Priestia megaterium: one gene and its partner. The main gene of each other region encodes a partner of the protein of the gene in region 2 in a complex. Links are inferred from orthologs where the notes say so. Each region holds a gene or a part of one and is shown on either strand. Other genes may lie near its edges. The genes, in order: smc and LIS78_RS22180.

Region 1 (4,439 bases), 160 kb from region 2 along the record:
CTCAATCGCACCGGCACGGAACGTATCACCTGCTGCCATTACGACTTTTTTGCCTTCTTGTTTGAATTTATGCGCAATTTTCCCAATTGTTGTTGTTTTTCCAACGCCGTTTACCCCTACAAACAAAATCACCGTTAAATCATTTTGCTGCATATTCAGTTCACCAATCTGCTCTTCACCAGACTCATAAATGTCAATTAATTTCTCAGAGATGACAGCCTGCACATCTTGAGGGTCCTTAATATTACGGCGTTTCACTTCCGATTTTAAGTCATCAATTAAATCCAACACGGTAGCCACACCGACATCAGCACTAATTAAAATTTCTTCTAATTCCTCAAAAAATTCTTCGTCTACTTGACGATAGCGAGACACTAGATCATTCACCCGTTCTGAAAAAGAATTGCGCGTTTTTGATAATCCATCTTTAAATTTTTGTGTAACAGAATCCGTTTGCATTGTAATTTTTTCTTTTAGTTTCTTAAAAAAGCTCATTCGTACCACCCTTTCATTCTATGAGTTAAACATATTGCTTTGATTCTTCTAAACGAACAGAGACTAATTTCGATACGCCAGATTCTTGCATCGTCACACCGTACAGTACATCAGCTTCTTCCATTGTACCTTTTCGGTGAGTAATAACAATGAACTGTGTTTGATTACTAAATTTGCGTAAATACGTAGCAAAGCGATGAACGTTTGCTTCATCAAGCGCCGCTTCCACTTCATCTAGCACACAAAACGGAACTGGACGTACTTTCAAGATAGAAAACAGGAGGGCAATAGCTGTTAACGAACGCTCGCCGCCTGACAGCAACCCTAGATTCTGCAGTTTTTTCCCAGGAGGCTGGGCAACAATTTCCACCCCTGTATTTAATAAATCTTTCGGATCTGTTAATTTCAAATCCGCTTTTCCTCCGCCGAATAGTGAAGAGAACACTGTACCAAATTCATTGCGGATACGAGAAAACGTATCAGAAAAGCGTTTCTTCATTTCCCCGTCCATTTCTTCAATCACTTGATACAGGGTATTTTTCGCTTCGTCCAGGTCCGCTCGCTGCGTATTTAAAAATTCATAGCGCTCTGAAACGCGTTCATATTGTTCAATAGAACCTAAGTTTACGGTTCCTAATTCATCAATTGCCAACTTAATGAGCTTGATTTTTTTCCTCGCTTCTTGAATATCTAATGTTAAAGGATACTTTTCTTTTGCTGCTTCAAAGCTAATTTCGTACTCTTCTGTCAGCTGCTGCAGACGGCTGTCTAGCTCTACGTCAATTCGATTGATTTTGACTTCTTCATCTTTTAAAGCATCCGCAATTTGTTTGTACTGACGCTGCAGCTCTTTTACAATCCTCTCTTCGTCTTCAAGTTTATTCTGGGCTTTCAACCGCTCTGATCTGCAGTCATCCATTAATTTTAACGTTTCTGTCTTTTCTTTTATTCGCTCATGCGCCGCTTCTTCGAGCTGAAGTTCACCCGAGTCGTTGCTCGTGATTTCACTGGTTAAAAGAGAAAGATCATCTGTAGTTTCAGACAAACGCTGAATGGTTTGATCAAGCTCAAAACACACTCTTTCATATTTTTCTTGCTGATTTGCAAGGAACTGTTCTTTTTTCGCAAGAAGGACTTTTACTTCTGTAAGCTCATGTTGAACCGTTTCTTTAGACGTTTGCTGTGTATGCTTGCGTGCAGCTAACTCTTCAATATTTTTCTCTAATACATTTGCTTGCTGCTGATTTCCTTGCAAACTCGTATGCAGCTCATCAATTCGAGCGGACAAGCTTGTTTGATCTTGTCTAAAGCTAGCAATATCATGATCGTACATGGTTAAGCGGTCATTCACTGCTTTTTCTTCGATGTCAATTTGCTTTACTTCTCGGTCAGATTCCTGCTCTTTGTCTTTCAAGCGTTCCACAAATGCCTGCTGTTTATTAATTTCCTGTTGAAGCTCTTCAATCTGTGACTTTTTATCTTTTACATCTTGCTCGAGCACAAGCGTCTTTTGTTCCATCTCTTCTATTTTTGCCGTAATGGCTTCCACTTCACGCTGACGGCCTAACAAAGAGTTGGACTTTTGCTTCATTGAACCGCCTGTCATCGAACCACCAGGGTTGACGACATCTCCTTTAATGGTCACAAAACGATAGCGGTGCTGCACAAGACGGGCAAGTTCATTCGCACCTTTTAAATCATTGACAACAATAACGGTTCCAAGCAAATTTTTAATAACTCGGTCGTAGGTAGCTTCGTATTTAACAAGAGATGAAGCGATTCCTACATACGCTTCGTGACTCTCTAGCATAGAAATAGTTTGAGCCGGAACATAACGGTCTTTTACAGACGTCAGTGGTAAAAATGTAGCTCTCCCGTAACCATTTTGTTTTAAAAAGCCAATTGCCTGACGTGCACTTTGTTCGTCTTGAACGACAATATGCTGAGCTGCTCCTCCAAGCGCAATTTCAAGCGCTGTTTCATACTCTTTTGGGACATTGATTAGCTCAGCAATGGCGCCTTTGATACCTGCAAGCTTCTCATCACGCGCTTTTAATACTTCTTTTACACCGTGAAAATAACCTTCATAGTCTTCTTGCATCTCTTCAAGCATTTCTTTTCGTGATTTTGTCTGTTGCACGTACTGATAAGCTTGATAAAGCGTAGACTCTTGTTTGCGATAGGCTTGCCTTAATGACTCAAGCTTCTCTCCTTGCTGCTTATACACTTGCACAGCTTGCTGAAGCTCTTGACGAAACTGAGCAAGCCTTTTGATCGCCGCTTCTTTTCGCTGCGTTAATTCACGGCGCTGTTCTACGTATTGCTCGTTGGATTTTGTTAAACGCTGCTCTTTTTCAAACGTTTGCATTTTTTGCTGCTCTAAAAATGAAATTTCATTTCGAGCGGATGTTTGAGCGTTCGCTAATTCAAAATACTCGCTTTTCATCTGTTCAAGTTTTTCTTCTAGATTCTCGCTGTACTGTCTGAACAGCTGTTCCTGCTCAGTAAGCTTCAGACGTATCTCTTGTACTTCTTTTTGAGATTGCTCAAGATCTTTTCCTTCGCTGTCTTTTGCTTTACTTAGCTCTTGATGCTTATGAGTATACTCTTTTACTAAACGTTCCAGCTGCTCTTTATTTTGAAAGGCATTTTTCTTACGCTCTTTTAGTACTTCTTTTTTGCCTTCTAGCTTTTCTACTTCTTCACTTACATATAGTAGTTTTTTATGTAGAGAATCTAGTTGTTCATCTATTTGCTGAATGTGCAAACGAAGGGTCTGGATTTCTCCTTCGCGCGTGCGAATATTCGTCGCGAGAGATTCTTCAAGCTGCTCGTGCTGAGCCATTTCAGCTTTTAATTTTTCCCATTTCTGATGAAGATCTTCAACTTCAAATACCGTAACAGCCACATCCATGTGCTCTAATTCTTCTTTTTTCTGCAAATAATCTTTTGCAATAGACGATTGAATCTGTAAAGGCTCTAACTGACCTTCAATTTCATGAAGAATATCTACCACTCGGTTTAAATTTTCTTGCGTTTCGAGAAGTCGAAGCTCCGCTTTTCGTTTACGCGTTTTGTATTTTAATACACCTGCTGCTTCTTCAAAAATTTTACGGCGCTCGTCAGATTTACTGCTTAGTACTTCTTCTACTTTTCCTTGACTGATAATCGAAAAAGCTTCTCTTCCAAGTCCTGAATCCATAAATAAATCGACAATATCTTTCAAGCGGCACGGCTGGTTGTTAATAAAAAATTCACTGTCTCCTGAGCGGTACACGCGCCTTGTAATACTAACTTCATGGTAGTCAAGCGGGAGAAACTGGTCATCATTTTCCAACGTAAGCGTTACGTCAGCCACATTTACCGCACGGCGCGATTCGCTTCCTGCAAAAATAATGTCCTCCATTTTCCCTCCACGAAGCGATTTGGCTGACTGTTCTCCAAGCACCCAGCGTATGGCATCCGTAATGTTGCTTTTTCCGCTTCCATTCGGTCCTACTACCGCCGTTACACCTGGCACAAAATCTATCGATACTTTTTCTGCAAACGATTTGAACCCTGCAATATCTAATCGTTTGAGGAACATAGAAATCCCCCCTCACACATGTAATCTTTTCATAGCAAATCCCCCTTTATAACGAATACGTTAAGAGGGGGATCATTTTATTTCGTTTGACTTGCTCTAATTTTCGTAATAGCTACTTGAGCTGCTTTTTGCTCTGCTTCTTTTTTCGAACGGCCTACACCAACGCCGAGCTCTTCACCATTTAACGATACGCGAGATAAGAATTCGCGATTATGCGCTGGACCTTTTTCTTGCAAAACTTTGTATTCTAATTGTCCAACTCCATCACGTTGAATCACTTCTTGAAGCTGGCTTTTGAAATCCATCACATGAGAAAAAGCACCTTCATTAATTTTTGGAAAGACAACTTTTTTTAGAA
Region 2 (3,190 bases):
GCTTCATTCGATAGACTTTTGTTCCTGAAATCTCTTTGAAAATTTTATTATTCATTGCATAGCGCATTAGCAGAGCCATATCGTGCGCTGTTGAGCGATGATTTTCATGATCGTCTAATCCATGCGGATTTTGAAATGTTGTATTTGTCATGCCAATTTCTTCTGCTTTTTTATTCATCAAATAAACAAATCCATCTTCGCTTCCTCCAACGGCTTCTGCGATAGCTACAGCAGCATCATTACCCGAACGAAGCATCAAGCCATATACTAAATCTTTTAATTTTATTTTTTCACCTTCAACTAAATACACAGAAGAACCTTCAACACCAACTGCGTTGTGGCTAACGGTAACTGTTTTATTTATTTTGCCAGATTCAATCGCCAGTATTGCTGTCATAATTTTTGTAATGCTAGCAATTCGGCTAACTTGATCTGCATTTTTAGCATATAACACTCTCCCTGATTTCTGTTCCATCAAAATAGCACTATGAGCACTTACGCTCCCCGCTGCAGATGATGTGGAAGGCCAACCGCTGAGACATAGCAATACAATAAATAGATAGATGATACTTTTTTTGCTTCTTTTCATGTCATCCCCGTCCCTCTACCTGTTTGTACAAGTTTATGCTCGTCTTTTTTGGTTATGAATGAAAAGATTTGTCCATACAAAAAAGAACATAGAAAAAACTCTATGTTCTTTTACACTTTCACTTCATTTCTTGAAACGATTGAAAAAACAAATCTGCTTCTTGATCGGTTCCTTCTTGTAATAAATCTTCTGGAAGCGGCGGCAGCTCTTCGATACTTTTAAGGCCAAAATAGCCTAAAAATTCTTTTGTCGTTCCGTATAAGATGGCCCGACCTGCGCCTTCCGCTCGTCCCACTTCTTTTAATAAAACCTTTCCAATTAAAGTTTGAAGAGGTCTTTCCGTTTTCACTCCGCGAATCTCTTCGATTTCAGCTCTTGTAATTGGCTGCTTATACGCTACAATAGCTAACGTTTCAAGCGCTGCTTGTGATAATGATTGATTAGCGGGAGCTTCTACGAGCTTCTCAATATATGGTGCATACTCTTTTTTTGTGACAAGCTGATAGGCCCCTCCTATTTCAATAAGTGTAACTCCTCTGAACTTACACTCTTGCTCTAAGCTCTCCAAAGCACCTTGAATGTCTTCATGAGGCTTTTCTATAATCTCAGCTAACCGGCTAATGGATAGACCTTCATCACCAGAAACAAAAAGTAAGCTCTCAATAATAGCCTGTAGATTATTCGTTGTCATTCCTCTTCATTCCTTTCTCGATACGATACATAAAGCTCGTCTAGATTGTGCTGCTGTTCCACAACGATTTCATTTTCTTTCATTAATTCCAGCACAGCTAAAAACGTTACAACAATATGATCACGCTCTTGATAAGGAAACAGCTGATAAAAACTTTTTTTCCCTTTAAAGGCTTTTAATTCATTCACAATTTCACTCATGCGCTTGTCAATTGGAATATCTTGCCTTGCTATTTTCGTCTGCATAGGCTTTTTGTTTTGCTTTCGTTTCATCAACTTTTGAAAAGCACTTAGCATATCATACAGTGATATATCCAATCCTTCGTCCTGAGGCTGCGTACGTTCTTCTGCATTTATTTGCACATTACTTGGAGGTTTTGTATACACATGACTTTGGTCTTCTTCCAGCTTTTGAAGCTCTACCGCCGCTTCTTTAAACTTTCGATATTCAATTAAGCGCTGCATCAATTCTTCACGCGGATCTTCTTCATCGACCATTTCAATTTCATCCATATCTTCTTCATACGTAGGCAGAAGCATTTTACTTTTAATTTGAAGCAAGGTTGCTGCCATGACTAGATACTCACTGGCAACGTCTAGCTGAAGCTCATTCATTGTATGTATAAACATCATATATTGCTCAGTAATTGTCGCTACTGGGATATCGTAAATATCAATTTCAAATCGGTTAATCAAATGCAGAAGAAGATCTAAAGGTCCTTCAAACGCATCTACTTTTACACTATACTCCACTTTTATCTCACCAACACTTTTCAATTGCTTATCATTTCTGCTGCTTTATATAACGTTACTATCATTAGTATAGAGGATTATAGACACATGTCCAATACAAATTAACGTGAAAATAGGTCATTTGCCCATACAAAAAGTTTAAACATACATATGATGTCAAGGTAATAACATTTTGAAATGACTGAAGGAGGAACTCGCATGGGTGAAAAATCTTGTGGATACGGTAGCGGTTTCGCTTTAATTGTTGTACTGTTTATTTTATTAATTATTGTTGGTTGTTCTTGCTTACGCTTCTAACCACACATATTGAATAAAAACAAACGTGTTCGCCATACCTTGAGCACGTTTGTCTCTTTAAAGGTACCGCGATGATGAATAGCTAATTTTTGTGATACACTACATATAGAGTCTTACCAGGAGGGAACAAGATTGTATTCACAAGCCTATATTGATTATTTAGTTCATTTTCATGGCGACCGGGATTACTTTGAATGTCATGAACTGCTAGAAGAACACTGGAAAAAAGACGAAAGAGGGCACCGCAATATTATTTGGGTTGGCCTTATTCAAATTGCTGTTTCACTCTATCATCATCGACGCCAAAATTTCGCCGGAGCCAAAAGAACGATGCAAAAGGCGCTGGCAATTTTAACGAAGGAAGAAGAAAATATTGCACAGCTTGGACTTAATTATCCTTCACTGCTTAAACTTCTTCGCAAACAATTAGCTTTAATCGATACCTATCAGCCATATAAAAGTATTAACTTGCCCATTGAAGATCCAGCATTATTACGAGCTTGCAAACAAAGAAGCACTGATAAACAGCTTGTCTGGTTATCAGCTTCTAATCTGCAAAATGATGCGATTGTTCATCGTCACAGCACGCGAGATCGCTCAGATGTGATTGCGGAAAGACAAGCAAACTTATTGGCAAAACAAAACAACAGGTAGCTAGAAGCTACCTGTTGTTTTATGATGACTAAGATGTGAAAGAAGCTTTCGCACCTTACCTAATCATGCTTTTCTTTATTCATCCGACTGACACTTTTCATAAAACGGAGCGATGATTTCACTCGGCTTAATTTGTGCAGTCGTATACATTTCTTTAAGAGCTTTAATCATTTTTTTGCCAATGCCCTGTTGGCGGTGTGAAGGGTT

What was found.
Region 1: the proteins of LIS78_RS22180 (region 2) and smc are in contact, whole or in part, in a crystal structure (PDB 3ZGX), measured with the Bacillus subtilis proteins. The link is inferred for Priestia megaterium from one-to-one orthologs.

The regions. Positions count from the first base shown.
Region 1 is NZ_CP085442.1:4,118,112-4,122,550, forward strand. The notes cover bases 321-4,439. They hold smc (chromosome segregation protein SMC), read right to left. Parts: upstream 4,082-4,439; coding sequence 521-4,081; downstream 321-520. Other genes in these bases: ftsY (signal recognition particle-docking protein FtsY), read right to left, coding at 321-495; rnc (ribonuclease III), read right to left, coding at 4,159-4,439. Outside these bases: more of ftsY, read right to left, coding at 1-320. UniProt on the Bacillus subtilis protein: Required for chromosome condensation and partitioning.
Region 2 is NZ_CP085442.1:4,278,393-4,281,582, forward strand. Bases 155-3,024 are described here. They hold LIS78_RS22180 (segregation/condensation protein A), read right to left. Parts: upstream 2,033-3,024; coding sequence 1,277-2,032; downstream 155-1,276. Other genes in these bases: LIS78_RS22170 (D-alanyl-D-alanine carboxypeptidase family protein), read right to left, coding at 155-589; scpB (SMC-Scp complex subunit ScpB), read right to left, coding at 708-1,280; LIS78_RS22185 (YjcZ family sporulation protein), read left to right, coding at 2,231-2,329; LIS78_RS22190 (DUF309 domain-containing protein), read left to right, coding at 2,462-2,983. Outside these bases: more of LIS78_RS22170, read right to left, coding at 1-154; LIS78_RS22195 (GNAT family N-acetyltransferase), read right to left, coding at 3,059-3,190. UniProt on the Bacillus subtilis protein: Participates in chromosomal partition during cell division. May act via the formation of a condensin-like complex containing Smc and ScpB that pull DNA away from mid-cell into both cell halves.